DNA from 4 places in the Paenibacillus sp. FW101-FHT12H11 genome. Region 4 is predicted to be linked to each of the others. Evidence: predicted binding sites of a transcription regulator. Region 4 holds the regulator's gene; each other region holds the start of a gene.
What was found. The regulator Rex, encoded in region 4, represses fermentation and respiration genes when NADH is low (regulators of the CRP and FNR family bind a similar motif). The targets are predictions, from matches to a motif close to TTGTGAAATATTTCACAA.
Positions count from the first base shown of each region.

Region 1 (7,938 bases), on a different contig from region 4:
CTAACGTATGCAAAAGCGGCGCCATGTCGGCAATTTCCTGATGGAATTGCTCCGGGGTTCGGCCGAACAGTTCTTCTTGTATTTTGTTAATTTGCTCTTTGACTCTATTGCGAAGCTCTTTCACTTCTTCCTGCATCGCTTTATCGTAGTCGTCGCCTTTGCATGCTTTGAGCTTGCCAAACTCGACCGTTTGAAAACCCCGATACAGAACGGACCACGGATATGTTGTCGTTTCCAGCAGGTTATTTACGAGCAGCAAATCCTCTCGTAAATTGTCCAAATAAGGAGCTGGCCCGCCTGGCGAATCGGCGATCTCTATCGCCTGCCGCAATAAGTCAGCGGCTCCTTCCAACTCCAAAACAAGGTCGCGAATCAGACTTTGCTCCCAGATCCCGTAGTCTGCCGGCGCCGACGCAGCGGCAACATACGGCAGCGCCTCCTGTATAACGGCAGCTGCCTCATCCGGCACTTCCTGCGGCGCAGGCTCCGGCTCCCCAAACATTGAAGCCGTCGCTCTGAGCCAATGCTCCGGCCACGGATGACTGCGCGACACATCATACAGCTTCTGAATAAGCTGCATGATCGCGTCGTCGTTCCGCTCGCCGCTAAACGAATCGACCAGCCGCCAGAAGGCGCTGTTCTCTCCGCTTACGGCATAATATTCCTCAAGCATCTCGCCAAGCAGATCTTGGCGCATAAGCTCTGCTTCCGTCTCATTCGCAATCCGGAAACCGGGATCAAGACGAATGAGGCTGAAGTAACGCTGCACAACTTCCAAACAGAAGGAGTGGAGCGTGGTAATTGAGGCGCGCCCCATCAGCGCGATCTGCTTGCGCAAATGCTGCGAGTGCGGCTGCTTCATCAGCTCTTTCTCCAGCGCTTCGCGTATACGATGTTTCATCTCCGAGGCCGCTGCTTTGGTGAAGGTTGCGACCAGCAGCCTGTCTACATCGATGGGCTCCCACTCATCGGAAATTCGCCGGATAATTCGCTCCACGAGTACGGCGGTTTTGCCTGATCCGGCCGCAGCGGCAACGAGCATATTTTGACCCTTGAGGGTAATCGCGTCCCATTGATCATCCGTCCACGTACTGCCGGGTGGCTTGGGCTGTTGTTGTTTATTCACTTCGTTGCACTCCTTTCCGTCTTCCTCACGGGTTAACATTTTGCTCCAATTCGGACCAGAGCTGGTCTTTCCCCCGCTGTCTCAAAACGTGAATTTCATTGCCTTCAAACAACGGATCAAACTGACAAATTGATTTATAAGAGCAGTGCAAGCAGGCTGTTTTTTTGCCAAGCCGATAAGGAGCAATGTCGACATGACCATCGGTAATGCTCGTTCCGATTCCTTTTACCTGCTTACGCACATATTTCCTAAGCGTGTCCCACTGTTCATCCGTGGCAACGGAGGAGCTTGAATAGAAGCTTCCGTCCTTTTTCAAAGCAACTGGAATTAATTGCGAGTGCCCAGCGCTTTTTAACAGCTCACGATCCATCAATCCAGCAACTTCAGCGTCAGCCGTGATCAAACCTTTCATTTTAAAACGTTTCCGAAGTTCTTTCTCGACGGCCGCAGGGTCCAGCGCATTTTTTTGCTGCAGCATCGGGTTATGCACATGGAAATAAAGCACGCCCGCCGGCTTCGCCGCAATGCCCAGCCAACGCTCTGCGTGTGTAATAATGACATCCAAATAGGTGAGCATTTGCAGGGATAGCCCGTAATACACTTCAGATAACTGCAAAGAGGTTGAGCTTGATTTGTAATCAATGACTCGCAGCAATACGCCTTGCTCGCCATCCGCCCGGTCCACTCTGTCGATACGTCCAATGATTTCCATTGTGCAGCCATTCTCTAAATCAAAGGTTAAAGGCGGCAGCTCTTTGCCCGGGCCGAAGTCGATTTCCAGACCTAACGGTTCAAACTGGCCCTGTTTCGCATGTTCACCTAGAACAACAGCCGCTCTGCCTACAACTTGCTTCAATTTTCTCGCGATATAGGCATATCTGCTGGAACTGAGTAAAATTTCCCCCTGCAGTCTCGGGGCAAGCTCATCCACAACCTGTGCGGAACGCTCCATGCATTCCTCTGCAGACAACGATCCCCAATCCAGTTGATCCTGCTGCAATCTTTGGACAAATTGGTTTAATGCCGCATGAAACAATTGCCCGATATCCGGGGCATCCAGCCGGTAGACGCGTCTTTCCTGCAGCCTCAAACCGTGCGATACAAAGTGGGAAAACGGACAGGCCACATATTTTTCCATACGCGAGACACTCGCCCGCAGATTTTGACCGTATAACGCCTTGCTCGTTTTGGAAGATATTTTGTTCTCTTTATTCGTGTAGCGCAGTGCCTGAACGACGGATTGCAGTTTCATCTGCCACTCGGGCTTATCTGCATACCAGTTGTAGGTCTCCCACCACAAATCCGCCATACGGCCGCCCAGCATCCAGTGCTTCATGCGTACAGCCAAATAAGAGATCGCCTGATTCGGATGAGCCATATAAGCTGCCTGCTCATTATCCGGAGATTCAGCAGCCGGTTCAGCGAGCAAAAGCGGTGTCTCGGTCCCAGGGAATAGTTGACGCATTTGTTTGATCAGCTCGGATGGCAGCAGCGATTTGCCCTCTTCATCTGCCAGCGGGTAGCTCATCCACAGTCTTTTGCCCGGCACGGTTAATGACGTATACACGATAAACTGCTCATCCAACAGCTTGCGCCGGCTTCCATCCGCCATCGGAAGGCCGGATTCCATCAGAACGCTCCGTTCCGCTTCCGTCAGAACCCCTTTTTCCGGCATTTGGGCAGGGATTACGCCATCGTTCACACCTAATATGTAAGCATAACGAATACCGCTTGAGCGGGTCCGATCCATGCTGCCAATCAATAATTGATCCATCGAAGGCGGCACTAACCCTAGCTTCATGCTTTCCATGCCCGTCTCTACGAGGCTGTTAAAAATCTCAAGAGACAACTCATCGTCCCCCATCGTCTCCACGAGCTGATCCAGCATCTCCATGACACTGTTCCACATTTGGCCATGCTCACGTGCTTTCTCCGGCTTGCCTTCCTGAATCGCTTGCTGACTCCAAGCTTCCAATTTTTCGGGAGCCTGAACGGCAATGAGAAGTTCATATAGAGCCTCAACTTGAGATTTCACTGACCCGGCTTGCTGCAATCGTTTGGCAAAAGCAAGAAGCGGCCTAACCACCCACTCTTTGCTTCTATTCAAAGCGGCTAATTCAGCCGTTTGCTCTTGTACACCTTCATCGGCCTCTTCCAGGTTGGCCCGGAACTTGTAACTCCATGGCTTACCATCCGTCCACCTGTAGCCTTGAATACCGAAAGCGAGCACATAGTTTTCCAGCTTATCCAACTCGGTTCGCTGATCAGCCGCCTCGCTCGGCAGAAGCAAATCCGTTTTGACGCAGCGGAATACGGCATCATAATGCCAATTGTGCTGGACAACCTCCAGTGCCGAACGAATAAATTCAACCAGCGGGTGATGCAGAACGGTCCTCTTTTGATCAAAAAAGTGCGGGATTTCGTAGTCGGTCAGCACCGCTTTCAATAAATCCTGATAACCTTCCATATTTCGAACCATGACGGCGATTTCACGCCAACGCACGCCATGTTCACGAACCAACTGGAGCATATCCCTCACAGCGCCCTCTACTTCAGCACGGCGGTGGACAGCCTCAGCAATCACGAGCTGATCGCTAGTTTTCTCATGCGCTGCCGGTTTATAACGCTGAGCTCCACCGCCAATCCGACGGTCGAAGTTGCGCTCCAGATATCCGAGTAACGGACTATCGTCATAACGTGGCGAGCGATCCGGCGCGAGGAGATGAACCTCGGCTGACGGCAGTCCGAGCTGCCAAATAAGCTCCTGCAGCCGAACCATCGTCGTTGCCGTAGGATGAAATAAATCCAACTCATCCGGCGCATCCCCTGCTTGCAGCTCCCGATCGAGGCACAGCGTAATCGTCACCTGCTTGCAGGTCGAAAATAACGCGCCAAGCACGGCAAACTCCTGCGGCGTAAAACCGTGAAAGCCATCGATCCAAACCGAAGCAGACCGCAAATAAGCGGAATTCGGAATTTGCTCCGCCAGCAGGGTTAAATAATCTTCACCGTCCAAATACTGCCGGGACAACTCAGATTCAAATTGGCGGTAAATCAGCTGAATGTCATGCATTTTATCTCGCAACAAACCGCTCTCCCCAAGTACGGGAGCCCGTTTCTGCTCATGCTCTTCGAGCTGCTTAGCCGTTACACAATACCTTTTCATCTCCGTAAAAAGCTGGTTTAAACGATCTACAAATCCCATTTGCTCAGCCGAGTGGCCGAATAAGCGGAGCTTTTCTTTCTGTTTATGTAAAATGCTTGTAAGCAGCAATTTCTTCCCCATATCATCAATCGGCAGCCTCGCTGTACCGCCTTCTTCTTGCATGACACGCCATGCCAATCGGTGAAAACTTAGCACCTGGGCGCGAATCATTCCCCGAATGCCAGGATCGGACACAATGGCATGCTCAGCCTGAAAGGTTGCCTGCTCCGGCACTAATAGCACGAGCGGGTCACCCTCCGGCTCTACCGCCAACTGCTGTTTCATTTCTATCAAACAACGTTCACTTTTTCCGCTGCCGGCTCTGCCGATCACGAAACGAATAGACATACAGGGCCTCCTTCAAGCTGATTTCAAAAGATATCAATCTTATCTATTCTATCATACTTTTGGTAGAAAAGAGGCGTGGCAGATGATGGGCTTAAGCTGGCATAACAAAAAAGCCTATCCTCCTTGGCTTGAAAATTCTTGACAAGGGAGAAAGGCTTTTATTTATAAGTCTTCAGTTGGTTAGGCATGATTCCGCAGTGACGGCGGCAATTCGCCGATATAAACGGATTGCGGCCGGAAAATACGATTACAACTCGTTTGCTCCAATAAATGAGCCGTCCACCCTACCATTCTGCTCAGCGTGAAGCTAGGTGTGAAGAGAGACGTCGGAAGCGCAATAGCCCGCATCACGGCTGCAGCATAAAATTCTACGTTCACGTACAATTTCCGGCCAGGCTTATATTCATTTAGCAGCTCGACAGCTACCTTTTCTACGTGGATGGCCAAATCGAACCACGGATCCTCAGCAGCTAACTCGGTCATGAGCTGGCGAAGCGCTTCCGCTCTGGGATCGTTCGTTTTATAAATGCGGTGACCAAAGCCCATGAGTTTTCGACCGGCCATCAGCTCATCACGCAGCCACGCCTCCGCCTTCTCTTTGTCTCCAATCGCATCCAGCATATGAAGAACTTCCGATGGCGCTCCTCCGTGCAAGGGTCCTTTCATTGCGCCTATTGAAGCGCAGAGCGCAGAAGCAAGATCGGATTGTGTCGATAACACAACACGTCCGGCAAAGGTGGAAGCATTCATCCCATGCTCCATAGCTAAAATCAAATAAGCTGTTAATACCTTCACATGAACCTGCTGCGGCACGGAACCTGTCAGCATGTACAAATAGTTGGCCACATGATCTAACTGCAGGTCAGGCTCGATGGGCAATAACCCTTGCGACCTCCGATAATGATAAGCAATGATTGTTGGCAGCATGAGAGTATTCGCAAGAATCTGCTCAAAATGCAGCGGCCATTCAGCCTCACGATGGCTGATTGTACCTAGCACTGAGGTAGCTGTGCGAAGTACGCTCATCATTTCACTTTCCTTAGGCAGCAAATCCAGTACCGCCTTCAGTTCAGCAGGGATGCTGCGGTGTTCCGCCCATCGCTTTTTGGACGCATTGAGTGCGTCCGTGGAAGGAAGCTTACCATGCCACAATAAATAGGCGACTTCCTCAAAACTGTTTTGCAGTGCGAGCTCCTTCGCTTCGTATCCGCGATACACCAGAACGCCATTCTGACCATCAACCAAGGACAATTCTGTTTCTGCGGCTATAATGCCGTCCAAACCGGTTACGGATGCCATCTCATCATTTTCCTTTCGCATTGAAGTGTGAAATCGCTTTTCTTCATCATATTCGGAAATGACATGTTCATCCAATTCGCGTTTTCTTTCGTTATGATAAATGAAATGTTTCACTTGAAACCAAGTGATTATATTCGTTTATGTTGAAAGCAGTGCTTACCTTTTATTCACTGGATGAAATCCAACGAACATAGTGATTTAATAGCTCAATTATTGATCTCGCTGGATAAAATCCAATGAGGTCGGTTAATCGCGGTGTTGTAGCGCCAGATATTTCCATTACGTTGGATTTTGTCCAAGCAAATGAGCAATTTTGAGCTACTTTTGGCGTTTTCATTGGATTTCATCCATTGAGATCCCTAATTCCTAGGGAGAATCCTATAATGGGGGGTCACTATAGGGAACTAGCATCCGCTATTTTCAGAAAAAGGTGCCTGATAACTAAATAGGCGGAACTACAGGCCACTATTCCACGAATATCGACCGAAATGACTGTCACAGGGGTCTGATAGGACCCTGTAGTTCCACTACTCGAGGAAGTCTGTACGTTATCCCCGAAATAGAGGACGCCAGCTCCCTTAGTTCCCTTTCGCCCGGAATTGTAGTTCCCTAACCTTTGCAGAGGCTCTTGCACAATAAATCAAGCTACTTTACCTACCTTCCACGACCCAACCGTTCTACTCAACATTCTCTGCAACTTCCACCTCACCAGAAACAGAAAGACTAGCGGATAATTCCGCTAGGGCAGATCATAAGAGTCCATTATTTCTGGGCAATTTGCCGCCCCCCAGTGAATTGGCCAAATAACAAACGGTAGTTCCCCTAATTAGCGGAAAATGAGCATTTGCAATGAAATAAGGGAGCCTTGTTCCCTGAAAGCCCCTCCAGCAAAAAAAGCGAGGCCGCATTGGCCCCGCTCCACTCAACTTATTTGCTTCGCACCTCAAAAATCGCGAATTTCAAGTAATGCCCCTCATCCACGCCGAGAATGCGCGGATGGTCCATGCCCGCTCCGCGGAATTCAACTAATCGCAGGATTTTGCCTGCATCCGTTGCCGCCGCATGAATCGTCTCCAGGAAAAGCTCCGGATGCATGTGGTACGAGCAGCTCGCCGTCACAAGGTACCCGCCTTCATTCACAAGCTTCATGCCGTGCAGGTTAATATCCTTGTAGCCGCGGCATGCGCCTTCAACTGCGCTTTTCGTTTTGGCAAAAGCAGGCGGATCGAGGATGACTACATCCCAAGTCCTGCCGCCTTCAGCAACCGGTTTGGATGTATCAATCTTTTTCCCTTGTGCGCCGCTGCCGGCGTTGGCACGCACTTTCCGTTCATCCAAACCTCTGACTTGGGTCCGCAAGTATTCAAAAGCATCTGCAACTACGAACTCGACGCGGTCTTGGAAACCGTTCAACCCGACATTCGTTCTCGCGCTCTCAATGGCATGCTCGGAAATGTCCAGGCAGGTCACTTTTTTCGCGCCGAATTTACATGCATTGAGAGTAAAGCTGCCGGTATGGGAGAAGCACTCCAGTACGGAGGCGCCGTCCCAGTAAGGGAATGTCACGACTTTGCCGTTCGCATTGACAGGCAATGTTTGCATGGCACCCTCATGTTCGACTTCACGTAGCTCGATACCGCTTCGATGGCCCCAACCTGTCATCAACGGAGCAATAGCTGCGCGATTTTCTCTTTGGTCGAAGAAATAACCGGTTTTTTGGCCTTCTTCGATGTCTACCCGAATGCGCAGACCATTTTCAAGAATATCCACATGTTTAGGACACTCACCATATAACAGGCCTTTGGTTTGTTCCAATCCTTCCAACTCACGTATCGAAACGTCGCTGCGCTCATAGATGCCTGCAGGCTTAACAACCTGAACGAGTGCAGCAACAATTTGCTCACGGCAGCGATCCATCCCGAGCGTAAGAATCTGCACAACAAGCGTATCTTCGAACTTA
Region 1 is NZ_JBYTCO010000010.1:281,873-289,810, forward strand. It holds gene addA (helicase-exonuclease AddAB subunit AddA) at 1-1,126, opposite strand, end outside; gene addB (helicase-exonuclease AddAB subunit AddB) at 1,152-4,679, opposite strand; gene AC3WTJ_RS29460 (citrate synthase) at 4,860-5,978, opposite strand; gene AC3WTJ_RS29465 (class I SAM-dependent rRNA methyltransferase) at 6,906-7,938, opposite strand, start outside.
Region 1: the regulator Rex is predicted to act here: its motif matches at 6,077-6,094, upstream of AC3WTJ_RS29460 (citrate synthase).

Region 2 (7,938 bases), 530 kb from region 4:
ATGACTCGAATTTTAATATCCTCCAGCGAAACATTGGAACCGATTTCATGTGAAATGTTATCGATTCGAATCTGAGCCGCAGGCAAGGTGTAGGTGGCGCGATCTGTCTGAATTTGAACAGAAGTGTCCTTTCCTTCCATGGCTTTGACAAGCTTACCGTTTAATTCGCCGATGACTACTTGCGATGTGTTGTCGCGGATCGGCAGCATCAACGTTTTAACCGTATTATTTTCAAGTTGTTGAATGACTTTGTCGTTGTCGACCGTAATCGATGTCGTTACACGGCCGTTAATTGTGGTTGTAGTGGCTGTAGCTGATTTTTCTTGCAGTTTACCGTCTATATAGACCTTCACGTCAATCGGTGGAGCTGTGCCAGAGCCGGAACTCGAAGGGGGATCACTTACACTAAATGTATTTTCGATTATCTGAGCTTCGGGCTTAAGTTGTTGGGGCTCCTTGTCAATAAAATGGCCGTCAGTGAATGAAAAGTTCTCTGTGCTCTTGGTATCGATGGCGAATGTCTTAGTGCCGGTTGAAGCTTTTGTAGTTCCGGAGATTTCAAAAAGTACTTGCTTACCCTTGATAGGATGCGGGTCTGTACTGCCAGTAGTCTGATCGATCCAAATGGCGCGAATCCAACCATTCTCATTATCGAAAGAAGCTTGGAAGCAGCCTTCTGTGTTCTCTGAACACGTTGTCAAATCGGAGCTCCCATATTTCGGGGTTACTGCTTGAATTTGAAACGCTGTTGGATCAAAATCGATTTGCATGTTGTAGGAAGCAATTTCTCCATTATTAGGCGTCGCTGTTACGGGGATTGTAAAGGCGCTGTTGGTTTCCGCACTTGCATTCCCAATAGTTAATTGCACCGTTGCTGCTTCAACTGGAGTGGCTAAAGCCCAAGCTGGAAATGCCGACACGCTCCCTACTGCCAGAAGAACAGCCATAGTTCCTTTCAAACGAATTTGTTGTAAATGTTTTTGCATCATCATACCTCCGTCTATCTATGTTGTTAAAAAGGGAAATCCTTTGCGTTAATTTACACACTTGTGCAATTAATTCCTTCAAATATCGACATAGAATCACTGGGAAATTGATGACAAGTAGTTCTTTTGAACTAATTATTCTTCTGGTGGATAGGTTTATAAGACTATATAATCAGCGAAAAACGGAGCATATGAAAGCATTTACGAGGAAAGTGAGTGAAGTCAGAGCGAGTCAGATAACAAAAAAAGCGATCGGCAAACAGCAGCATAATTGGGTTCGCATGAAGATTTTTAAAGCGGTATTCCATCCACTATGTTTGCTGTACACGTGTTCCTTTGTTGCACATAAAAATAAACGGCATAGGGCTTACCCCATGCCGTTTCAGATTCCACTTCTATTTCTATTCCTAACTCTAAACATAACTTAATAACATTGCCCAGCAGGGCAAGCCTTTTTGTGTCAAGCAAAGATCCTGTTAAATTTACTCAGAAGCTCACCGAACTTTTGCTGATCTTCCGCAGGCCAATCTCGCAGCAGTTCCGCAACGCGTTCATAGCGAGCCTGCTTGTTGGAGGCCAGTTCCGCGGCGCCGCTTTCCGTGATTTGCAGCGAGTAGGCGCGTCCATCTTGAGGATCGGGAATTCGGTAGACGTAGCCTTTTTGCTCCAGTGAAGCGGTCTGTCGGCTGATTGTCGAGATATCCAGCTGGAACTCCTCCGCCAAAGCTTTCACGCCCGACGAGCCGTTCGAAGAGATCTGATGGAGCAATAGATAAGCGGAACGGTCTAACGTGCCAATTTTTTTATTGGTCGTCGCAGCAAGGAATCGACGCATGAGGATGGCGAGTTCGAGCTCAATCGTTTCAGCGGGATGATCGATCTTTTCGGACATGGAGTACCTCGTTTATAATTTAGTAGATATGACTATGAATTCATCGTAACATACAAGGTTCATTTTGAATATGTTTCAGAATAGGGTACGAATTACAATTGAAGTTCCGTGTATATAGTTGTATAATACAAATATATAGTTGCATTATACATCTAGATACATCAGAAGGCAAATGATAGGGGGGGATCGTCATGAAAGCAAAAGAGATCATGGTTCGCCAAGTTTACAAAGTCAAAGAAAACGACCCTGTTAGCGATGTGATTGAGAAGTTTATCAAATACAGAATAAGCGGGCTTCCTGTTGTCAACGAACGGAATGAAGTGGTTGCGTATATTAGTGATGGAGATATTATGCGCTACATCGGCAAGCATGATGATCATGTATTCGGATCTTATATGTACACAGCTGTGATCAAAGGGGATGACGAAGAGTTTGATGAAAGAGTTCGCAGCTTGCTTCCAATGTGTGTCATGAGAATTGCTCAAAAGAAAGTGATTGCCGTAGATGCGGAAGAAGATATCGAGCAAATCGCAGCTATTTTGGGTAAAAAACGAATTAAAAAACTGCCGGTGGTCCATCGCGGCGTATTAGTAGGCATCATTAGCAGGGGAGACGTTATCCGGCATTCATTTCAAACCTTATTGTAAGCGTATACGTAATTGGAAAAAAGAAAAAAAGGATGTCCTGGCAGCCTCGAGAGGTTGGGGGCATCCTTTTTTTACGATATTAATAAGCTAGAGCGGACAGACCATTGATATGGGACAAGTAACGGATATTACTTGCTTCTTTCATCAAGGAAGCCGGTAAGCCTTTCAGCTGTGTGTTGTTTCCGCCGATTGTTCCGATCCCGTCTTTGCGGCCTAAGCTGCCAAGTGTTCCGGAGAATACTGGAACGAATTTGTCCATTGCTCCACCTTTGACTTGAACGGAAAGGTTGTAACCAACCGTTTCGCCCATTTGCCATGCAAGTTGTGCAGTTGGAGGGTATGGTCTTTCGCCACCTTCAGGGAATACAACCGCGCAGTCGCCTGCAAGGAAGATGTCCGAGTGGGAAGTGGATTGAAGCGTCGAAGTGACAGTCGCACGACCGCGGTCTTCTGCGATTCCGCAGCTGCCGACAACCGGGTTACCTTTCACACCACCGGTCCAAATAATCGTGTTCGACTCAATGGTTTGTCCACTTTTCAGTGATACCGTGTTTTTGGTAGCTTCAGTAATTGCAACGCCAGTCAAGAATGTGACGCCACGTTTCTCAAGGCTTGTCACCGCGCGCTCGATCAGCACTTTAGGGAATACTGGCAGAATAGCAGGACCTGCTTCTACGCAATAGATGGAGACATCGCTGAAATCGATGCCTTTGCTGCGGCAAACTTCAGGCAGTTTATCAGCGAATTCGCCAACAAGCTCAACGCCTGTCAGACCGCCGCCGCCAACAACGATTGTTGCGTCAGCTTTGTTGCCGGATGCTTTGTAAGCATCCAGACGCGCTTCGACGTGCTCACGAATACGGTTAGCATCGGAAGCTGATTTGAGAACCATGCTGTTCTCTTCTAGTCCAGGAATGCCGAAGTAGTTCGTTTCGCTTCCAAGAGCAACGACCAGCGCATCGTAAGTATGTACTGCGCCACTAGTTGTAATGACTTTTTTATCATCTGGTTTGATTTCTTTAATCGTATCAACCACGACGTTTACTTGTTTGTTGCCGAGTAGTCTTTGCAAAGGAAGGGCAACGGCTTGCTCTTTAATCGTTCCGCCAGCAAGACGGTGTAATTCCGTAATAATTTGATGCGTAGGAAAACGGTTGATGATTGTTATGTTTGCTTCTGAAGCTGTCAGATGTTTACGCGCTGTTAATGCGGTCAAAAGGCCGCCATAACCGCCGCCAAGAATAAGTATTTGTTTAGCCATCGTTATCATCCCTAGTCCGTATTAGTTTTTACGTTCAGCAAGTACGTTCAAGAATGCTTGTGCAAAGCGAAGTGTTTTTTGCACTTCCGGGTCTTTCAGCATTTTTAGTATTCCAAATAGACCGATCGTTGCTCCTGCATCAGCTTGTGAGCGTTCGCCAGCTTCAATAGCCGCGGATGCAATGTCTTTTGCCTTTTCTTGTACCGGTTTAACAAACTCGCCAATACCATGGGCAAAATCGTTGATTAATACTTTGTCTGTAGCTACACTTTGCGCAAAATCATAAGCTTTGGTTAACACAGTCACCATTTCTGCCAATTTAGGCAGATTATCGACCAGAACAGTCAGAGATTGTTGCACCTCAGGCTTAAGCAATTGGTCGAGTACGTCTAACGATTTTGGTTCCGCAGCAGCCGTTGCTGCTACTTCTTGAACAGCAGATGTCTGTGACATATGAAAATCCTCCTTTGCGATGAAAAAAAATCGGGTACTGTCACAATGTGTACGGGTGAAACAATCGTTTCCCACATGGTTGTAACATTTTTCACATAAGAAAATGTCAAGCAACATCGCACAATTGGATATAAACCGTATTTAGGTATTGTACACCTAATGGACACAAAATTATAATTGAAAATATTTCAAATTTGTGAACATTGGATGAAAATGACGCACAAAACGACTGGACGTATTTGATGAGAATGATTATCATTGAGATTGGAATGAGAAGGACGGAAGGGAAGTTCAATTCACGATGATTAATGATAATTTATGGAATCAAATGGGAGATATCAGCTTCAATCTGCATCAACTTCTGCGTAAACGATATCCAGTGGGTAAACATGTTAGACGCAGGTTCACTACGCACTATCACCTCTTGCAGATTGAGGAGGGCCGCGGTACTTTATGGATAAATGGCACGGAATCTGAGGCTGTTCCCGGCTCGTTATTCTTGCTGCATCCCATGAGTCTGGTGGAAGCCGTTGTTGGCGAGAAGCAGCCCCTTCAATTTATGATGCAATCATTTACATACAAATGGAAAAACGCTGCGGGTACCGAGATTTTTGCGGATGAAGGTTTAATTGCCTTTAACGACTCAGCTATGGTATCGCGTGGATTTGAACAGCTCCACGAGCTAAGTAGAGGGTCAAATCCATTGCTGCCTTGGAAGAGGCAAATCGTTTTTCAAGAGCTGTTATACACGATCGTTGCGGATCAACAAAGGGACAAGCAGCAGGGCGGTACCCGATTTGCCATTGAGAAGGCGAAAGACTTCATGGATGCCTACTATCACGAGGACATTTCACTTAGCCTATTGGCCCAGCGCCATGGTATCAGTCCGAGCAATTTTGCTGGTATTTTTAAAAAGCATATCGGTGTACGTCCGATCGAATATTTGACACGACTGCGCATGGAACACGCCAAAACATGGTTGAGATCACAACAAAGCCTCAAAATGGCAGCTTCTAAAGTAGGATTTCATGATGAGCTCTATTTTAGCCGGACATTTAAAAAAGTTATAGGCGTTTCACCGACCATCTATATGAAGAATCATGTGAATGCAAGAATTATGACGGTGTTTCCGCTGTTAAATGATTATTTGCTAGCGCTCGAGCTTAAGCCCTTCGCAACGCTCTCGTATGCAGGCAACGATCAAATCCGCGGGCTGCTGCCGCATATCGCAGATGAGCTAGTGGAGACGAAGATCGTCGGCCGATGGGATCGACCCGATCGGGAATCTGTGCTTCGTGCCGATCCAGAGCTGATTCTTGGCGTCAATTGGGCAAGCTTGACCACAGACAGCTACCGCAATGTCGCTCCGACGATTACGCTCTTTAATAAGGATAATTGGCGTGATACCTTGCTTGAATTGGCAAACCTTTTCGGGAAAAAAGAGCAATATGCGGGATGGTTGAAACAATATGACCTTAAAGCTGCGGAAGCCAGGTCACGTTTAAGAGCCTCATTTGGCCAGGAACAAACAGTTATGGTGTTAGTTGATGCAGGCAAGGAATGGCGCGTGTATGGGGGGAAACGGCAGCTTGGAGATATTTTGTACAAAGATTTGAAGCTGAATCCGCCTACAGGCATCAAGCCACTCAGTCACTACACGGTAATCTCAGAGGCTGACTTGGAACGAATGAATCCCGATCATATTTTCCTTACCACTTGTAACTCGAATTCCGATGCTCAATTAACGGAGCAGTTAAGGAGCGGCTCAACATGGAAAGCCCTGGATGCTGTCAAAAATGGCCGATTGCTTGAGCTGCCAAGCTGATTCAATAGTCATGCTCCGATCCAGCATAGTTTAGCAATCGATATGGCGGTTAATTCTTTGCTGCCGTCTTAGTGAAGCAATTCGTGGTAAATGAAATTTGTCCATACGTTTAAAAGATTTTGTCCATTGAACGGGATGGTGGTTTCGCTTACGATTACCTTGATGATAATGATTATCAATTTCATGATTTTGAGGTGGTCAGTAATGAAACAGCCGTATATAAAAGAAGAGGCAGGTCCAGGCGCTGTTGCATGGACGGTTCGTTCGCGCAGGACGATACGGGCTTTTACAGATGAACGCGTCACCGAAGAGTTGGTTATGGCTCTTTTGAACGATGCCGTTTGGGCTCCAAATCACGGTCTCCGGGAGCCATGGCGATTTCTTTTTGTCCCATCGGAGCAGAAAGAAGCCTTCATCGAGCATTTGATGCCAGGGTTTGCCGTAGACCAGCATGAGAAAATGCGAAAGTATCTCCATGCGCAAGGGTCAGCTTTCTTAATCGTTATCATGCCGGAAGATCCGCGTCCGAAACAATGGGAAGAAGATCTGATGGCGTCAGCGGCGCTCATTCAAAATTTCCAACTGCTTGCTTGGGAACGCAATCTTGATGTCGTTTGGAAAACGAATGACCATAACTGGAATCCAGCCGTTAGGAACCTGTTAGGCGTGCAACCGGGTGAGAAAATAACGGGCATGCTGCACCTTGGATTTTTTGAGGAAGATCAGATTCCTGAACCTAAGAAACCGCGTACGCTTGCCGAACAGAAAACGCGAATATTTGGAAAGACAACTAGAGAGGGAAGCGTGAAATGATGAATCAACTGGTGCGCAAATCCACGCCTATATTGGCTTTGATGCTTACTGCTACTTTACTTATGACCGCTTGCGGCAAGCCGCAATCATCAACATCTGGCAGTCCTGCTGCCACTCCGGCACAAGAACCTGTAAAATCGCGTACGATCAAACATTTTGCCGGCGAGACCGTGATTACTGGAAAGCCTCAAAAAATAGCTGCTCTTAACCCATGGTTGATCGATCTCTTGTTGGCTCTTGGCGTGAAGCCGAGCTCCGCCGTTCCTGCTGGTCCGGATACGAAAGATTTCTCGTGGTATTTGAAAGATAAGATGGCGGGCGTAACGAATATCGGCTGGCAATCGGAAACGAATTTTGAGTCGATTCTATCAGCTGCTCCTGATCTTATTCTTGCGAATGACGGGATGGGAAAAGGATTCGATCAATTAAGCAAAATTGCGCCTACCGTTGTTTTGAAGCCTGAGGAAACAGACGGAGCCAAGGATTGGCGTAAAACGTTTACCGTCTTAGCCGGGGTGCTCGAAAAAGACGAAGAAGCGAAAAAGGCGATAGCCGCTTATGATGAAAAAGCGAAACAAGCCAAAGAGAAGATTGCCTCCGTCATTGGAAACGAGTCCGTTATGTTCCTCCGTGTAACTTCAAAGGAACTTCGCTATTACGGGGCAAAAAATTATGATATCCTGTACAAGGATCTCGGTCTGAAAGCGCCGCCGTTGTTCCCGGATAACAAGGCGACTTTCGCCCCGCTTTCCATGGAAAAGCTGCCTGAAATTAATCCAGACCACATTCTGATCCTCAACGAGAGCAATGAGAAGCTCGATGAACTGAAGAAAACGGCTATATGGAGCCAGTTAAAAGCCGTACAGAAAAACCAAGTGCATCCCGTCGATTACGACTTATGGTTCCAAGGCTTTGGACCGACGGCCTATTCCCTTATGATTGATGAAACTGTGAAAATGCTGACAACGAAACAATAATGGCATACCTGTATAAAAACGGCATTCGGTCCTTTGGATCTGATGTCGTTTTTTGCTCATCTTGGGAAGGATTCTTTAAGAAAA
Region 2 is NZ_JBYTCO010000002.1:103,281-111,218, reverse strand. It holds gene AC3WTJ_RS06080 (S-layer homology domain-containing protein) at 1-986, opposite strand, end outside; gene AC3WTJ_RS06075 (MarR family winged helix-turn-helix transcriptional regulator) at 1,447-1,878, opposite strand; gene AC3WTJ_RS06070 (CBS domain-containing protein) at 2,070-2,525, shown strand; gene AC3WTJ_RS06065 (NAD(P)/FAD-dependent oxidoreductase) at 2,605-3,786, opposite strand; gene AC3WTJ_RS06060 (helical membrane plugin domain-containing protein) at 3,808-4,239, opposite strand; gene AC3WTJ_RS06055 (helix-turn-helix domain-containing protein) at 4,541-6,064, shown strand; gene AC3WTJ_RS06050 (nitroreductase family protein) at 6,269-6,877, shown strand; gene AC3WTJ_RS06045 (ABC transporter substrate-binding protein) at 6,874-7,854, shown strand.
Region 2: the regulator Rex is predicted to act here: its motif matches at 4,319-4,336, upstream of AC3WTJ_RS06060 (helical membrane plugin domain-containing protein).

Region 3 (7,938 bases), on a different contig from region 4:
GCAATACAAAGTAGCTTCCGATCAATTACAGTATGCCGTCATGCGTCCGAACGCAAATGCCTACGCTGAAGTTTCAAAAACGATCATTGATGCTATGACGAAAGCCATCCTTGAAAAAGATGTCAAACCGCAAGATGCCATGAACGAGGCTGCGGAAAAAGCGAATAAATTGTTGAGCAAGTAATCCTGGTAAGGAGATGAACGTATGGCCAAGATCCAACTAGTCAATATTGGCAAAAAATATAAAGACGATACGATTATCAGCGGTCTGAATCTGACGATCAAAGATGGGTCATTTACCGTGCTTGTCGGCCCATCCGGCTGCGGCAAATCAACCACCTTGCGCATGATTGCAGGACTTGAAAAACAGACCGAAGGACAAATATGGATTGGCGACAAATGTGTAAATGATACGCAGCCTGGGCTTAGGGATGTCGCCATGGTTTTCCAAAACTATGCGTTATATCCAACCATGACCGTACGTGAAAATATCGAGTTCGGGCTCAAGAACAGAAAAGTACCCAAAATGGAGCGGGAAACCTTGATCCGCGATATCTGTGAAATTGTGGCGTTAACGCCTCATCTGGACAAAAAGCCGCAAAACTTATCTGGGGGCCAGCGTCAGAGGGTGGCGTTAGCCCGGGCGATGGTCAAGAAACCAAAGGTATTTATTTTGGATGAGCCGCTCTCCAATCTGGACGCCAAGCTGCGCAACCAGATGAGAACGGAGTTGATTCAGCTTCATAAAAGGCTGGGCAGCACATTTGTTTATGTTACCCATGATCAAGTGGAAGCGATGTCGATGGGCGATGAGATCGTCGTTATGAATAAAGGAGTTATTCAGCAGTCGGATTCTCCTTTGAAGCTTTATAACGATCCGGTGAATGTTTTCACAGCACAGTTTATCGGTACTCCGGCTATTAATATTTTTGATTATGGCCATGTTCAAGGGTTAAAGGTAGAGGCAGCTTCGGAGATCGGGTATATCGGTTTCCGGGCTGAACATGCAGTGATGTCTCCGAAGGATCGCACAGACGGGTTTGTTGTGGAAGGTGAAATTATTACCAGAGAAAGCCTGGGAGCGGAAAATATTTATCAGATCGATTCACACATGGGGACGTTTTTCGTCAAAACCTTTCTTACCGCTTTGGAAACGAATGATCATATTAACGTATTGATTCCTTATGATCAGCTTTACTATTTTGACTTAGAGGGCCAAAGAATTCGCGACATATCCAGACATGTCCAACGTGAGAAAATCCTTGTAGCTGGCGGCGGTGTTTAATATGACCATATGGGGAAAACTGCGTCCGTACGCCATGGTGGCTCCAGCCATTACTGTGTTTTCGTTGTTTTTTATCTATCCGATCCTTTATATGATGTACCTGAGTGTGTATGATTGGAATTTTATTAGCCCTAACAAGAACTTTGTCGGGATGCAGAACTTTACGGATCTCTTAACGGAAAAAGAATTTATACAAGTAATAAACAACACATCCATCTATACCGTTTTGACGGTTACGTTCATCATTGGACTTTCCTTAATTTTGGCGCTTTGGCTGAATAAAACGGGTGTGTTCCAAAGTTTTGTGCAAGGAGCGATCTTCAGTCCGCATATCGTTTCTTGGGTATCCATCTCCATGATCTGGGCTTGGGTGATGGACCCGCAGTATGGTTTATTAAACTGGTTTATCGGTTTGTTTGGCTTTGCCAAGCTCGCCTGGCTCTCCTCGCAAAAGACATCTCTGATTTCGTTAGTTATCGTCGCCGTCTGGAAGGGGCTTGGCTACAATACCCTGGTATTTATCGCCGGATTGCAAAGCATACCGAAGGACATCTACGAAGCGGCAGCACTGGATCGATCCAAACCTTGGACGACTTTTTACAAATTGATCCTTCCGATGCTTTCGCCTACCATCTTTTTCCTCGTGATCATCAATATGATTGGATCTTTTCAGGTTTTCGAGACGATCGCGATCATGACGCAAGGTGGGCCGGTTAACACAACGAATACCCTTGTTTATTACATATACGAATACGGTTTCCGGTTCTTTAAAATTGGTTACGCCTCTGCGGCGGGAGTCATCCTGTTGTTCATTGTCGGCGTGCTAACCATCATCTACTTTAAACTGATGTCCAAACGTGTACATTATCAATAAAAGGAAGTGACTCCATTGAAAGCTGAACAGATCATGGAAGCGGATCGCACGTTGTTATATGTAAACAGCAAAGAAGAAATTGCATCAAAAATACTTCAATATATAACCCGTGCAATAAGCGTGATTGGCATGATTGCGTTAGTCCTTATTTTTGCAATGCCATTCATATGGATGCTCTCTACTTCTCTTAAAACGCTGCCTGAAACGATGATTTTTCCGCCAAATTGGATCCCAAAACAGTTCATTTGGAGCAATTACGCCAAAGCTTGGGGATCAGGTCCATTCTTGCACTATATTTCGAACAGTATCATCATCTCGATCAGTATTCTCGTTTTGCAGATGCTTACGATTATTCCAGCGGCTTATGCCTTTGCTCGCTATAAGTTTAAAGCGTCGGGAATTTTATTCGGCATGGTGATGGTGACTTTAATGATCCCGTCGCAATTAATTTTCTTGCCTGTTTATTTACAGTTGAGCGCTTGGAAGCTGCTGAATACGCATCTTGCTCTTATTCTTCCCTTCGCGTCCAGCGCCTTCGGCATTTTCCTCCTGCGGCAATCGTTTAAACAAGTGCAGGAAGAATTGATTGAAGCAGCGCGGCTCGACAGCGCCAAAGAGTGGCAAATTATTATGAAATTAATGGTGCCTATGGCGAAGCCGGTGCTGGCGACCTTTGCTTTGTTCAGCTTTATCGCGCATTGGAACGATTATTTCTGGCCGCTTGTTATGACGACAGACGATGTTGCGCGGACGCTGCCCCTAGGGATTGCCAAGATCCGGGAAGAAGAAGGGGTCGCGAATTGGAACGTGCTTATGGCGGGGAATATGATTCTGGTAACGCCGATTCTCATTGCCTTCTTTTTTGCCCAAAAACATATTATTCGGGCTTTCGTGTACACAGGGGTCAAATAATCCGTTGAAAATTAGATAGGATGGCGAGGGAGGCGTGATCAATTGGGATCATGCCTTTTTCTTTTGAAATCGATGAACATGTGATTTTTATCACATACATCTCTTTTTCTAAAAGCTACAATAAAAGCATAAAAGAAAAAGGAGATGGTTCGGATGATGAAGTGGCTCAGAGAGAATAAGTACGCAGCAATGTTATTGACACTCGTTCGGTTGTATGTAGGGTGGGCATGGATGGTAGCCGGATGGCACAAAATAACCGGCGAAAAGGCATTTGACGCTACAGGCTACTTGAAAGGTGCGATTGCGAAGCCGGTTCTTGAGACAGGTACAACGGATTTAGTCTATGGCAACTTTGTAGCTTTCTTGAAAAACTTCGCGCTGCCGCATGTTGGCATCTTCAATGTAGTCATTCCTTGGGGAGAATTATTGGTCGGATTGGGGCTTCTGTTGGGAGCTCTGACAACAACAGCGATTTTCTTCGGACTAATCATGAACTTCATGTATATGTTCGCAGGAACAGTTAGCACGAATCCTTGGTTAGTGCTGCTTGGTTTCATTGTCATTGCAGCTGGTGCCAATGCAGGGAAATTTGGGGTAGATCACTTAATCTTACCGTATTTGCACAAATGGTTCGATAAGATCGTTAACAGGTTTCATTTAACATTTAAGCTTAGATAACATGAGGGTAGAATCAAATGAACAAAATTCAGCAAAGCGCCTGTTCTTCCACTCATAGATGGAGAGAAGATCAGGTGCTTTCGTATAAATAACTTGGGAGGGATCAGGCATGGAGGTTAATGTGGGAAGTCGCCCTATCGGACTCGCTTCTTCGAATCCGGCCAAACTTGCTTATGCAACGGACCGTTTGGCCGATGAACATGAACAATTGCGCAGACAATTACGGAATCTCGAAGCGAGTGCCAAAGAAGTGAGCTGGATCGATGATACGGCGGAAGGCATGCACATTCTTCAAGATTTAAGACTGAAGGCAGCGCATTTCGAGGAGGACTTGGAGCGGCATGCCGCGTGGGAAGAACAGGAGTTGTACCCTTTCCTGATCAACTACTTTCATAGTCAGCAAGCGCCTACGATTATGCCATCCTTTTGGGTTCTGGAAAAAGATCATCAATTGGGAGTTTCATTTCTTCATTCGTTCAAGGAGGCCGTTGTCGATATAACGCCTATTTTCAATAAAAAACAGTTAACCGAAACGGCCTCATACCTCCTGCAGGCGTGTTTGATATTAAATGATCATCTCACCATGGAAGAACAGTTTGTTCTGCCTTTAACGGATAGGGTGCTAATGGATCTGGAATCCTTCTTTTCATAGGAGATATGTGGCGAGGAGATTGGGGCTATTACATTCTGCATATTTCTAACGGACAGTTTTCACAATGACAAATATTTCGCAGATAGTCTACATTTTTAATAACAATTTGACCATTGCGATAGGTAATCGCATCTTCTTTCCTCATTTCGCTTAACATCCGGTTGACACCTTCGCGTGTAGAACCAATCATATCCGCCATTTCTGTGTTGCTAAGCTTATAATTGATCAAGGTATGTTCGCCTGAAGGAACTCCATAGGAGTTACTAAGTCTTATTAACAAAGAACAAAGCGCCCCGGGCTTCCCATACATCATTAAATCGCGAAATTTGGTTTCGGTCATCCGGTGCATGAGCCCCATCCATTTCATGAATTCAATAGCCAGATCACCGTGCTGCTGCAGCAGGTTCTCCAAGTCTTTGCGCATGATGACCCCAACTTTGCAGTCAGCGGTAACTTCGGCACTGAAGTTTTGCACGGAATTCTGAAAGGGGTCTATTTGCCCGAATAAGTCACCTGTTTGATGCAAATGCAAGATGAGGTTTTTGCCTGTTTCTGATGTTTTGGTGATGCGGACTCCGCCTTGGAAGACGTAGAACAATCGGTCTGCTGGTTCACTTTCCCAGAACAGGTACTCGCCTTTTTTGGCCAGCTTCATCTGCATAGCGTTTTTCAATCTATCTAAATTAGTCTCAGAGAAAAATTTCATCATAGTGGATCAGCTCCTCCACGGTTTTTGGCTATCTTCATGATAGTCTTTTTTAACACTTTTGTTTATCAGGAGATTCACTGATTTATGAACTCTTTTCCTGATACCGAAGTCAGGGTTTTCCCTGACAGACAAGTAGGATGGAACCGTCTACAATGGTAGTAGAAGCGATTTCGTACGGATTCATAAAGATTGGAAGTGGTATAATGGCAACCGGTCAAGTGAACATCATGGAGGTTTTAACACGACTTCGAGATATGACGTCAAGCGATTTCGTCGCATTGGCTCCTTTCGTCGATCAACCAGCGCGTAAGCGTTGGATGTACATATTGGGAAACAAAAATGATCGCTGTCAGCAAATGGCCATAAAAATGGGGGAAGGGCTCGCGGGCGCAGCCTTGCGGCTGGGCAGATGGGTTAAACTCGATGCGGCCAATCCGAGAGCAGCGCAAGAAAGGCGCGAATGCCCCGTCATGCTTGCCGAGCAATTGCAGACTGCTGCCGCATTCCCGCTCATCAGGGGTCCTTCTACTTCTACGGGGATGAAGGGACTGCTTTTTATTGGAAGACGCACGGATCAGGGCTATGAAGAAAACGAGATAAAAGCCATTCTGGATAACCTCGAAAGGTTAGTAACCTATATAGAGAGACCTTGCGAGGAAGCCTCGCGATGAATGGCGTTTCTGGATGAGGCTTTTTTTGTTATGATGGGAAAAGGAAATGAGGCTTAAACCGCGGAGTAGCCGCTGAAAGGGGGAAGGAAATGCTAAAGATTCTGGTTGTGGATGACCATGCCATCGTAAGATCGGGGCTTGTTATGCTGCTAAACGGCAAGCATGATATGGAAGTGGTCGGCGAAGCTGCCGCTGGTGAAGAAGGCATTCAGGCCGCCCGGATGCTTATGCCGGATGTCGTGTTAATGGATCTAAGCATGCCTCCAGGTATGGACGGACTTACTGCAACTGAAAAATTAAAGCAATTAATGCCAGACATGGCGATTTTAATTCTTACGATGCATGATGACGATGAATACTTGTTCAGGGCTATACACGTTGGGGCGTCCGGTTATATTTTGAAAAGCGCTCCGCATGAAGAGTTATTGACAGCCATTCGCTCCGTTGCGGCAGGAAATGCTTATTTATATCCGACGGCTACCAAAAGGCTGATGAACGAATACATGGAGCGCATGAAGAGCGGGGAGAATTCCGGCCCGTATGAATCGCTTTCCGAGCGTGAAAGAGAAGTTTTGGCACGTATTGCGAAAGGTTTCTCCAATAAAGAAATTGCAGAGCAATTGGTAATTAGTGTAAAGACGGTGGAATCTCATAAAAGCAATGTCATGGAAAAGTTAGGGTTAAAAACACGCCCGGAATTAGTGAAATATGCGGCTAAGAAGGGGCTGTTGAACTTTGAATAAGGAGCATATGCCGGAATCGGAGCTATTGCAGGACTTGAAACAATCCCTCAAGCAGCTATCCGATGTGAAGTTTGCTCTTGATGAGTCTTCCATCGTTGCTGGTACGGATGCCAAAGGCAAGATTCTTTATGTCAATGATAAGTTCTGTAAAATCTCGCAATATGCCAGGTCTGAACTCCTTGGCAAAGACCATCGGATTATTAATTCCGGTTATCATGATAAAGCGTTCATGGCGGATTTATGGGCAACGATTTCTGCAGGCAAAGTCTGGCACGGTGAGATCAAAAATAGAGCGAAAGACGGTACATTTTATTGGGTCGATACGACGATTGTCCCTTTTGTGGATGAACAAGGCCGGGCTTATCAATACTTAGCGATCCGTAATGAAGTAACGCAATTGAAGCGGGTAGAGGAAGAGCTGCAGCTGATGATGTCGCAGGTCATGCAGATTCAAGAGGAGGAACGCAGGAAATTCTCGCGAGAATTGCATGATGGCATTGGTCAAAGCCTGTTCTCTTTGTTGATCCAAATGGACCGGCTCATTGGAGACGAACCGGAATCCGAGATAGGGCATCTCCGGCAAAATGTTTCAGCCATCATCGAAGAGGTGCGCAGTCTGGCGTGGAAAATTCGGCCATCCGTTTTGGATGATCTCGGCGTTGTTCCTGCGATTCGCACGCATATCGAGAACTACACGGATCACTATGGCATTCGAGTGAAACTGGATAGCAATTTACGTAAGAGATTAGGGGCGCTAGAGGAGACTACGATCTATAGGGTTATTCAGGAGGCTCTTACTAACATTGCGAAATATGCGGATGTGTCGGAGGCTAGTGTCCTTGTCCACGAGAAGGAATCAGCTGTAGAAGTGGAGATCTCGGATAAGGGAAAAGGCTTCGAAAGCGGACGGAATTCTAAAGGCGTTGGCCTTTTTAGCATGGAGGAAAGAGCAAAAAGTATCGGAGGCAAGCTGGATATTCTCTCTGAAATGGGGAAAGGCACGAGAGTGCGGTTAACTATTCCCCGTAAGGTCGATTGATTTAACTGCGGGGGAACTACAGTCCCTTATTTCTCGGAAAGGGCATGTTTTTCACAGGCGAGGGGAACTACAAGCCTCTATTTCTCTGGTTTTAGCTGAAAAACGAGCTATGGCGGAGAAATAAGATCTTGTAGTTCTGCTCAGATGGAAAAATGCACGTTTTTCTCCGAATAGCGAACTCCAGTTCCCATTCTCAGCCTGCACGCCTGCTCCAAGTGACTTATTTGCTCAGCATGACTGCCTCGCGCCAAGTGACTAATCTGCTCAGCATGACTGCCTCGCGCCAAGTGACTAATCTGCTCAGCATGACTGCCTCGCGTCAAGTGACTAATCTGCTCAGCCTGCCCGCCTCGCGTCAAGTAACTAATCCGCTCA
Region 3 is NZ_JBYTCO010000001.1:1,197,461-1,205,398, forward strand. It holds gene AC3WTJ_RS05000 (ABC transporter substrate-binding protein) at 1-184, shown strand, start outside; gene AC3WTJ_RS05005 (ABC transporter ATP-binding protein) at 206-1,285, shown strand; gene AC3WTJ_RS05010 (carbohydrate ABC transporter permease) at 1,287-2,159, shown strand; gene AC3WTJ_RS05015 (carbohydrate ABC transporter permease) at 2,289-3,071, shown strand; gene AC3WTJ_RS05020 (DoxX family membrane protein) at 3,225-3,749, shown strand; gene AC3WTJ_RS05025 (hemerythrin domain-containing protein) at 3,859-4,401, shown strand; gene AC3WTJ_RS05030 (Crp/Fnr family transcriptional regulator) at 4,430-5,110, opposite strand; gene AC3WTJ_RS05035 (GAF domain-containing protein) at 5,314-5,781, shown strand; gene AC3WTJ_RS05040 (response regulator) at 5,871-6,524, shown strand; gene AC3WTJ_RS05045 (PAS domain-containing sensor histidine kinase) at 6,532-7,563, shown strand; gene AC3WTJ_RS05050 (hypothetical protein) at 7,704-7,938, opposite strand, start outside.
Region 3: the regulator Rex is predicted to act here: its motif matches at 3,150-3,167, upstream of AC3WTJ_RS05020 (DoxX family membrane protein).

Region 4 (7,938 bases):
AATGATGGATCCGTAGGTTTTGTGCCTACAATGGGTTATTTACACGAAGGCCACGCCAGCTTGCTGCGCAAAGCGCGGTCACAGAGCGGGCTTGTCGTGTTAAGCATTTTTGTCAATCCGCTGCAATTTGGTCCTGGGGAGGATTTTGAGCGATATCCGCGTAATACGGAGCGGGACCTCGAGGTGGCTGAGGCAGCCGGCGCTGATCTTGTTTTCATGCCCTCTGTGAGTGAAATGTATCCGACCCCGACACGTACGACGGTTGCCGTGTCAGGGCTTACCTCGAGGCTCTGCGGGGCTTCGAGGCCGGGACACTTCGACGGCGTTGCGACAGTGGTTAGCAAGCTGTTTCACATCGTACAGCCGGATCAAGCCTTTTTTGGGCTAAAGGATGCCCAGCAAGTTGCCGTCATTGAACAAATGGTGCAGGATCTGAATTTGCCGGTCGAAATCGTTCCTTGCCCAACCCTGCGCGAACAAGATGGTCTCGCCATGAGTTCACGCAATGTGTACCTTTCAGACGAAGAGCGGAAGCAAGCGTTAGTCTTGTCCCAAGCTTTGGATAAAGCAAAGGAATTCGTACAGTCTCACCCTAACTTCCATGCCGCCGAGCTTGAAAGCCTGGTTAAGAGCCATATCGCGACAGCGCCGTTAGCTATTATTGATTATGCGGAAGTACTTGCATTTCCGACGTTAGCCCCTTTTGAGAACAGCACTCATATTGATTCAATCATTCTTGCCCTTGCCGTTAAATTCGGCAAAACACGTCTAATCGATAATGTCATTATACAATTGAGGAAGTGAAGTTTATGTTTCGCACAATGATGAAAGCTAAGATCCACCGCGCTACCGTAACAGAAGCAAATTTGAACTATATTGGAAGCATCACGATTGATGAGGATTTGCTTGATCTCGTTGACATGCTGCCCAATGAGAAAGTGCAAATCGTGAATAACAATAACGGTGCCCGCCTTGAAACATATATCATTGCAGGCCCACGCGGGACTGGAGTCGTCTGTTTGAACGGTGCCGCGGCACGTTTAGTGCAAGAAGGAGATACGGTCATTATTATGACGTATGCCATGATGACGGACGAAGAAGCCAAGAAGCATCAACCAACGGTTGCGATCATGGGAGCAAATAATAAAGTTGCCCAATTGTTAAAAGAAGAGGAGCATTCCACCATCCTTTAAGATGGTCCTTTCCATGCATGAAATCGGCTCTGTTTACAAAGAATGAGGGTAAGCTTTCGAAGCAAAGGTGGGATGCCAAATGTTTAAGCATTTATTTTCCACAATGAACGAGGTTTTGGAAGAAATCCAAAAAGAATATCCGAATAGTGATGTGGAGAAAAGAGCGGAGCTTGACGAACAATTGCAAGTGTTGAAAACAATGAGTGATGAGTTCATTGAGGCGTGGCTGCTTTTTGAGGAGAAACTGGGAAAGTTCTATGGGGCCGTCCCGATCAGTACCCAAACCCTTCATAAAGAACTGATGGATCTGGATCTGTCCGGGAAACAAACGGATGAATTTGTCCGGGGGCAAGGGTACTACAAGCTTTATATGTATGATCAAGCGATCAAGGAGTTTGAGGTCTTGATTCGCAGGCAGCCTGATTTTTTGTTGGCGAGGGTCTATTTGGCGATGGGGCATCTGCGTAAAGGGGAGTTTGGAGAGGCGTACAGGCACTTCAAATTCCTCCTGCCTCTAACGGATAATTCCAAGATGAAAGCTATTTCCTATAACGCCATGGGAGTCATACAGGTGCAGAATCAGAATATAGAAAAAGCTTTCGAGTATTTTCAAAAAGCGTACCATACCGACCCCTCATGTATGGAGCCTCTCATCAATCTGGACGAGTCCTGAAACCAATATGGCGATCAGGTATTCCCTTTTCCTAATAAGATTTGGTATGCTAGGAGAAGTGCAGGACGAAGGGATTGAAGATACACGTCATGAAATTTGCTGTTTTGGATTTTGAAACGACAGGAAGTCAGCCTACGGATGAGATCATCCAAGTTGGACTGGTCATTATAGATCAATTTCAAATTATCGACAGGTATACTTCTCTGGTTCATCCAGGGATGGGTATACCTTCTTCCATTACGACACTTACTGGCATTACGGATGAGATGGTTGCAGACGCACCCACGCTTGATCAAGTGATGTCGGATATGTTCCCACTTTTGTTTGATTGCGTGCTTGTGGCCCACCATGCGGCGTTTGACGTTTCTTTTTTGCAAAGGGGACTGACCAAAACCGGGTACCCGCCATTCTCAGGCCGAGTACTGGATACGATGGATATGCTTCGCATTTTATTCCCATCGATTTCCAGTCTTCAGTTGAGCATGGTAGCCGGTTTGTTTGGCATTGACCATGAGCGGCCTCATCAGGCTGATAGCGACGCAGAGGTTACTGCTGAAATCTGGATCAGATGTCTGGAAAGGCTGATTGGACTGCCTCTCCTTACGGTTCAGCGGTTGCAGCATATTTTTGAGAATAGCTCCAGCGATTTGGGTTGGTTTTTGGACGAAATATGTTTATATAAAGAATCGATTACGAGCATTGATACGGATACGAATCGTTATTTCCGTCAATTCACGCTGAATGTCACCGATTGGGGCGAAGAGGATGACATCCGCGGCCCTTCGGATGAAGATGGGTTAGGGGCTTCTTTCAAACAATTTCATCAAGGCTTGAAGCTGGCGCTTCAGCAGAAGTTTGAGATTTTCGAAGAGCGGGAATCGCAAGAGCAAATGATCTACGAAGTAGAGAAATCGCTGGAGAACGATCAACATTTGATGATTGAGGCAGGAACGGGCACAGGGAAATCACTTGGCTATTTGATTCCAGCCCTTTATTATGGCATCAAATATGAGAAGAAAGTGGTTGTCTCCACGCACACCATTAACCTGCAAGAGCAGCTCAGAGAGCGGGATATTCCGCTGCTGAAAGAGATATTTCCGGTTCCTTTTAGGGCGGCTGTGCTTAAAGGAAGAAGTCACTATTTGTGCTTGCGCAAATTTGAGACGAAACTGACAACGCGTGATTACGAGAATGGCAAAGAGGATCCAATTACAGCGGCACAAATGGTCGTTTGGCTGAGTGAAACGGAACACGGGGATGAAGAGGAAATCCATTTTGGGAATAAAGGCGCTCAATTCTGGTATTCGGTAGCCAGCGATACAGACTCGTGTCTAAACCGGATGTGCCCATGGTACAAAAAGTGCTTCTATCATCGCGCACGTAATGACGCCAATACGGCTGATGTGATCATCACGAACCATTCCCTTCTGTTTACCGATATGAAGGCGGAGAACCGCCTCCTGCCGGCTTACAAGCACCTTGTGATTGATGAGGCACATCATTTCGAAGAAGTGGCGAGTAAACATCTCGGTATCGAGCTGCACTCCTCAGCGATGTATCATTCCTTGACCTGGCTATACAAAGATAATCGGAGCGGCCAGCTGCCGATGCTGCGGTTTAGATTGCAGAAATCGGATGAGCAGCAAGAACGGGCAGCGGCATGGAGTCATACGATTGACGGCCTTTTCCCAAAAATCGTGCAGATTAAAGAGGATTGGGATCGGCTGAGCGAATCACTCTATGAGCTGCTGTCGTCCAAAAGCGATCCGTCGCAAACGGAGAATTCCACGTATGTCCTGCGTATGAAGCCGGAGACATTGCCTGCTAATTGGCACGAGATGCTGGCCATGGAGGACAATATTTATCTGAATGCCAATGATTTGCTTCGCACGCTGGATAAATTGTTAAGCGATGTGAAGGAGCATCAGGACGTGTTCGGGGTCCAAGGCTTAGTAACGGATCTTAACGGCACCGTGAAAGAGCTCTATGAGCATCGAGATGCCCTTCATTTCTTTATGAAAATGGCGGATGATGGTTATGTCTACTGGATGGAAGCAGGGACGTACGCCAGGGCGAAGTCGCTTCAGCTGATCTCAGTACCGACGGACGTCAGCGGCTTGCTTCAACAGCATTTCTTTGAGACAAAAGAAAGCATCATCATGACCTCGGCGACTTTGTCCGTGAACAAATCCTTTCAATACTCCGCTGATCAATTGGGCCTAGTGATTCCGCAGGATGAAGAGAACGGTAAGCTCAAAACGGTTCAATTGCCTTCTCCTTTTAACTATCGTGAGCAAGCTTTGGTTGTTATTCCAAGAGATTTTCCTACGATTAAGGGGGCAGGGGATCCCGTTTTCATTGCATCCCTCATTGAATCCTTAAGTGAAGTCGCTATCGTGACCAAAGGTCGAATGCTGATCTTGTTCACATCCAATCGGATGCTCAAACAGATTTATGCCGGGATGAAAGACTACTTGAAAGCCTATGGGATTACTGTGCTTGGCCAAGGGGTAGACAGCGGCAATCGCAGTAAATTAACCCGTATGTTCCAGGATAACAAGATGTGCGTGCTGCTTGGCACCAGCTCATTCTGGGAAGGTGTAGACATTCCTGGAGATGCGCTAAGCTGTTTGGCCATTATTCGGCTGCCGTTCCAACCTCCGAATCATCCGCTCGTTGAGGCTAAATGCGAAAATATTAAGAAACGGAACGAGAACCCGTTTATGAAATTTTCTGTGCCGCAGGCGGTCATTCGATTTAAACAAGGCTTCGGCCGGTTAGTTAGACGCGCATCAGACAAAGGGATTGTGATCATCTACGATACGCGTGTCATCGAAACCTTCTATGGCAAGCACTTCCTCTACTCCCTGCCAGGACCCAAAATCGAGCATATGACAACGGAACAAATGTTACCAAGGATTGAGCAGTGGATGGGGGAGGCGTAGAAATGAAATCACAAAAAATATCGGAAGCTGTTGTTCGCAGACTGCCCATCTATCTACGGTTCCTGAACGAGCTTGCCATGAAAAATGTCGCAACGGTATCTTCGCAGGATTTGGGTCAAAAACTTGATCTGAATCCGGCCCAGATTCGTAAAGATTTGGCCTATTTCGGTGAGTTCGGTAAAAAAGGCATCGGATACGATATTGCTTATTTGATCGAAAAAATAAGACAGATCCTCAAACTGGACCGGCATATCCAGGTGGCTCTAGTTGGAGCGGGGAATCTTGGCCGCGCATTATGCAATTATAATACTTATCTGCGGAATGATATGAAAATTGTCGCTGTTTTTGATGCGATGCCCTCCAAAGCCGGAGAGACGATTAATAATTTGACGGTTCAACCGATGGGGGAAATGAAGGCTGTTTTATCGGAGTTAGGCGTGCGAATCGGGATTATAACTGTGCCAGCGAGTGAAGCTCAAAATGTGGCCAATCAGTTTGTTGCTTGCGGCATTGAAGCTATTCTGAATTTTGCGCCGGTCATTATTAAGGTTCCTCCGGAAGTTCGCGTGCATTATGCGGATTTTACAACGGAGCTGCAAAGTTTGGCGTACTATTTAGACTAAGAAATAAAAAGAAACCGTCAGGACTTCCTGACGGTTTTTCTGTATTTAGAAGATCAATCTGAAAATAAGGAAGTATATGGAGTATGCTAGCGCAATGCTGATCGGTATGGTAATGACCCAAGTAATCAACATGCGGCTGACGGTTCCCCACTGAACTTCATGGAAACGCATGACACTGCCTGTCCCGATAATCGCGGAGGAAATAACATGTGTTGTTGATAACGGTTTTCCGATATGGGTGGAGAATTGAATGACGAGTGACGATGTGAGATCGGATGCAAATCCGTTAATCGGTTCGATTTTGACAATTTTTCCGGATACGGTCTTGATGATTTTCCATCCTCCGATCGAAGTTCCCAGACCCATTGCTAGTGCCGCTGAAATTTTAACCCATAGCGGAACGTCCAGCGTCGTTTGAACATCGGCTGCGACTAGACCGAAGACGATAATACCCATCGCTTTTTGTGCATCGTTACCGCCATGCGAGTAGGAGAGCAACCCGGCAGAAATAATCTGCAAAGTCCTGAAAACACGATTAAGCTTGGATCTGGACGTATTACCGGACCATATGACGATGTACTTGATCAAAAGCATGATGACGTAACCAAGGGCGAACGCAATGATCGGTGAAAGAATCAAGATGATAATGATTTGCGTAAAACCACTCCAATTTACCGCGTGCACACCGGCACCGGCGATCACCGCACCGGCAAGAGCTCCGAGCAGGGTGTGGGAAGAAGAGGAGGGAATCGCAAGATACCATGTCAGAAGGTTCCATATGATCGCCGCGAGCAGGGCTGCGATGACGATTTCAACGCCATTGGCAATTTGGGCTGGGTTTGCGATACTGCCTCCAACCGTTTTGGCCACTTTGGAGGACACCATCGCACCAACAAAGTTAAGTGTCGCTGCCATGGCAATAGCTACCCGAGGACTGAGCGCGCGCGTAGATATGGATGTGGCAATCGCATTGGCTGTATCGTGAAATCCATTGATGAAATCAAAAAGTAAAGCTAGTACAACAATTACGATCAAATAAGTTAACATGATTTCCTCCTAAGAGCCTTCCATTCGGAAAACTATCTTCGTACACATAGACCGGTTAAGTCTTATGAATAACGAAGTACTACGCTATCTAGGATATTGGCTACGTCTTCGCAAGCGTCCGTTGTTTCTTCCAAGCGCTCATAAATTTCTTTTAGCTTAAAGTCTTCGTATACATCTTTGCGCGTGATGAAAATTTGACGGATTCCTTCACGCATCAAGCGATCGCCGTCATTCTCAAGCGAGTTAATGGCAACTGTATGTTCAGGAATTTGCATATATTTTTTCTTCGCAAGCAATTTGAATGCATCAAGCATATGTTGGCAGGAATCCACGATGACAGCCGAGAAGTCTTTCATATATGTATCCGTATGCGAGACGTTCAAATAGTCAAAACGAGCGATTGTAGCTTCAATACCATCCGTGACATCATCCACTTTGGAGGCAAGAACCATGATGTCCTCACGATCGATCGGTGTAATGAACACTTTATTGAGTCCTTTGAAAATTTCGTGAGTGATGGAGTCTCCGGCATGTTCAAGATCGTGAATGGATTGAACGTAGTCTATGGGGGATTTGTCACCCATCATGGCTGTGCGGAACAGCTGTGCAGTTTGCAGTGCGTTTTCTGCAGCGCGGATGAGCAATTGCAAGAAATCGACTTCGTTCTTTTTTGTGAATAACGTGGTCATAAATGCCTCCTAGTATTTACTATATGTACAAGATTTTGATCGAATTTATAAGATAAACAGACCAACTTGTTGAAAAAACTCACAAAATTAAAAATATCATAACAATTGGACGGAAAGCAACGAAAATTCCGTGACATTTTACAATTTCTTAACATTGTACACTTCCTTGATTTTACAAGCCTTAAGATGTAAAGTTTATAAAGCAGTGTTTAACTTAGAATGAGCATAGAGAGGGTTTTTTAGTATGAAAAAAACATTAATTATGAACGGTCATTTCATTTCTACTATTGAAGGTAAATCATCAATCAAAGGCTGCATGGTCATAGAAGGCGATCTGATTACATATATCGGTGAACAAATTCCTGAACTTAAGGAAAACTACGATGAAATCATCGACGGTACGAATAAGTTGTACATGCCCGGCTTAGTCAATACGCATGGTCATGCCGCGATGTCGCTGCTGAGAGGTTACGGCGACGATTTAGCCCTGCAAATTTGGTTGGAAGAGAAAATGTGGCCGATGGAAGCGAAATTTACCGCCCAAGATGTGAAATGGGGGACGAGTCTGTCCATTTTGGAAATGATGAAGGGCGGGACTACGACTTTTGTCGATATGTACGACCATATGAATGAAGTGGCGAAGGCCGTTGAGGCATCAGGAATGCGCGGGGTTCTTGCCCGCGGTGTGATCGGACTGTGCCCGGTTGATGTACAGACGGCTAAGCTGCAAGAAGCCACTGAGTTTGCAAAAACATGGCATGGTGCTGC
Region 4 is NZ_JBYTCO010000002.1:629,674-637,611, reverse strand. It holds gene panC (pantoate--beta-alanine ligase) at 1-804, shown strand, start outside; gene panD (aspartate 1-decarboxylase) at 810-1,193, shown strand; gene AC3WTJ_RS08475 (tetratricopeptide repeat protein) at 1,273-1,866, shown strand; gene dinG (ATP-dependent DNA helicase DinG) at 1,956-4,811, shown strand; gene AC3WTJ_RS08465 (redox-sensing transcriptional repressor Rex) at 4,814-5,434, shown strand; gene AC3WTJ_RS08460 (inorganic phosphate transporter) at 5,480-6,481, opposite strand; gene AC3WTJ_RS08455 (DUF47 domain-containing protein) at 6,544-7,170, opposite strand; gene AC3WTJ_RS08450 (amidohydrolase) at 7,415-7,938, shown strand, end outside.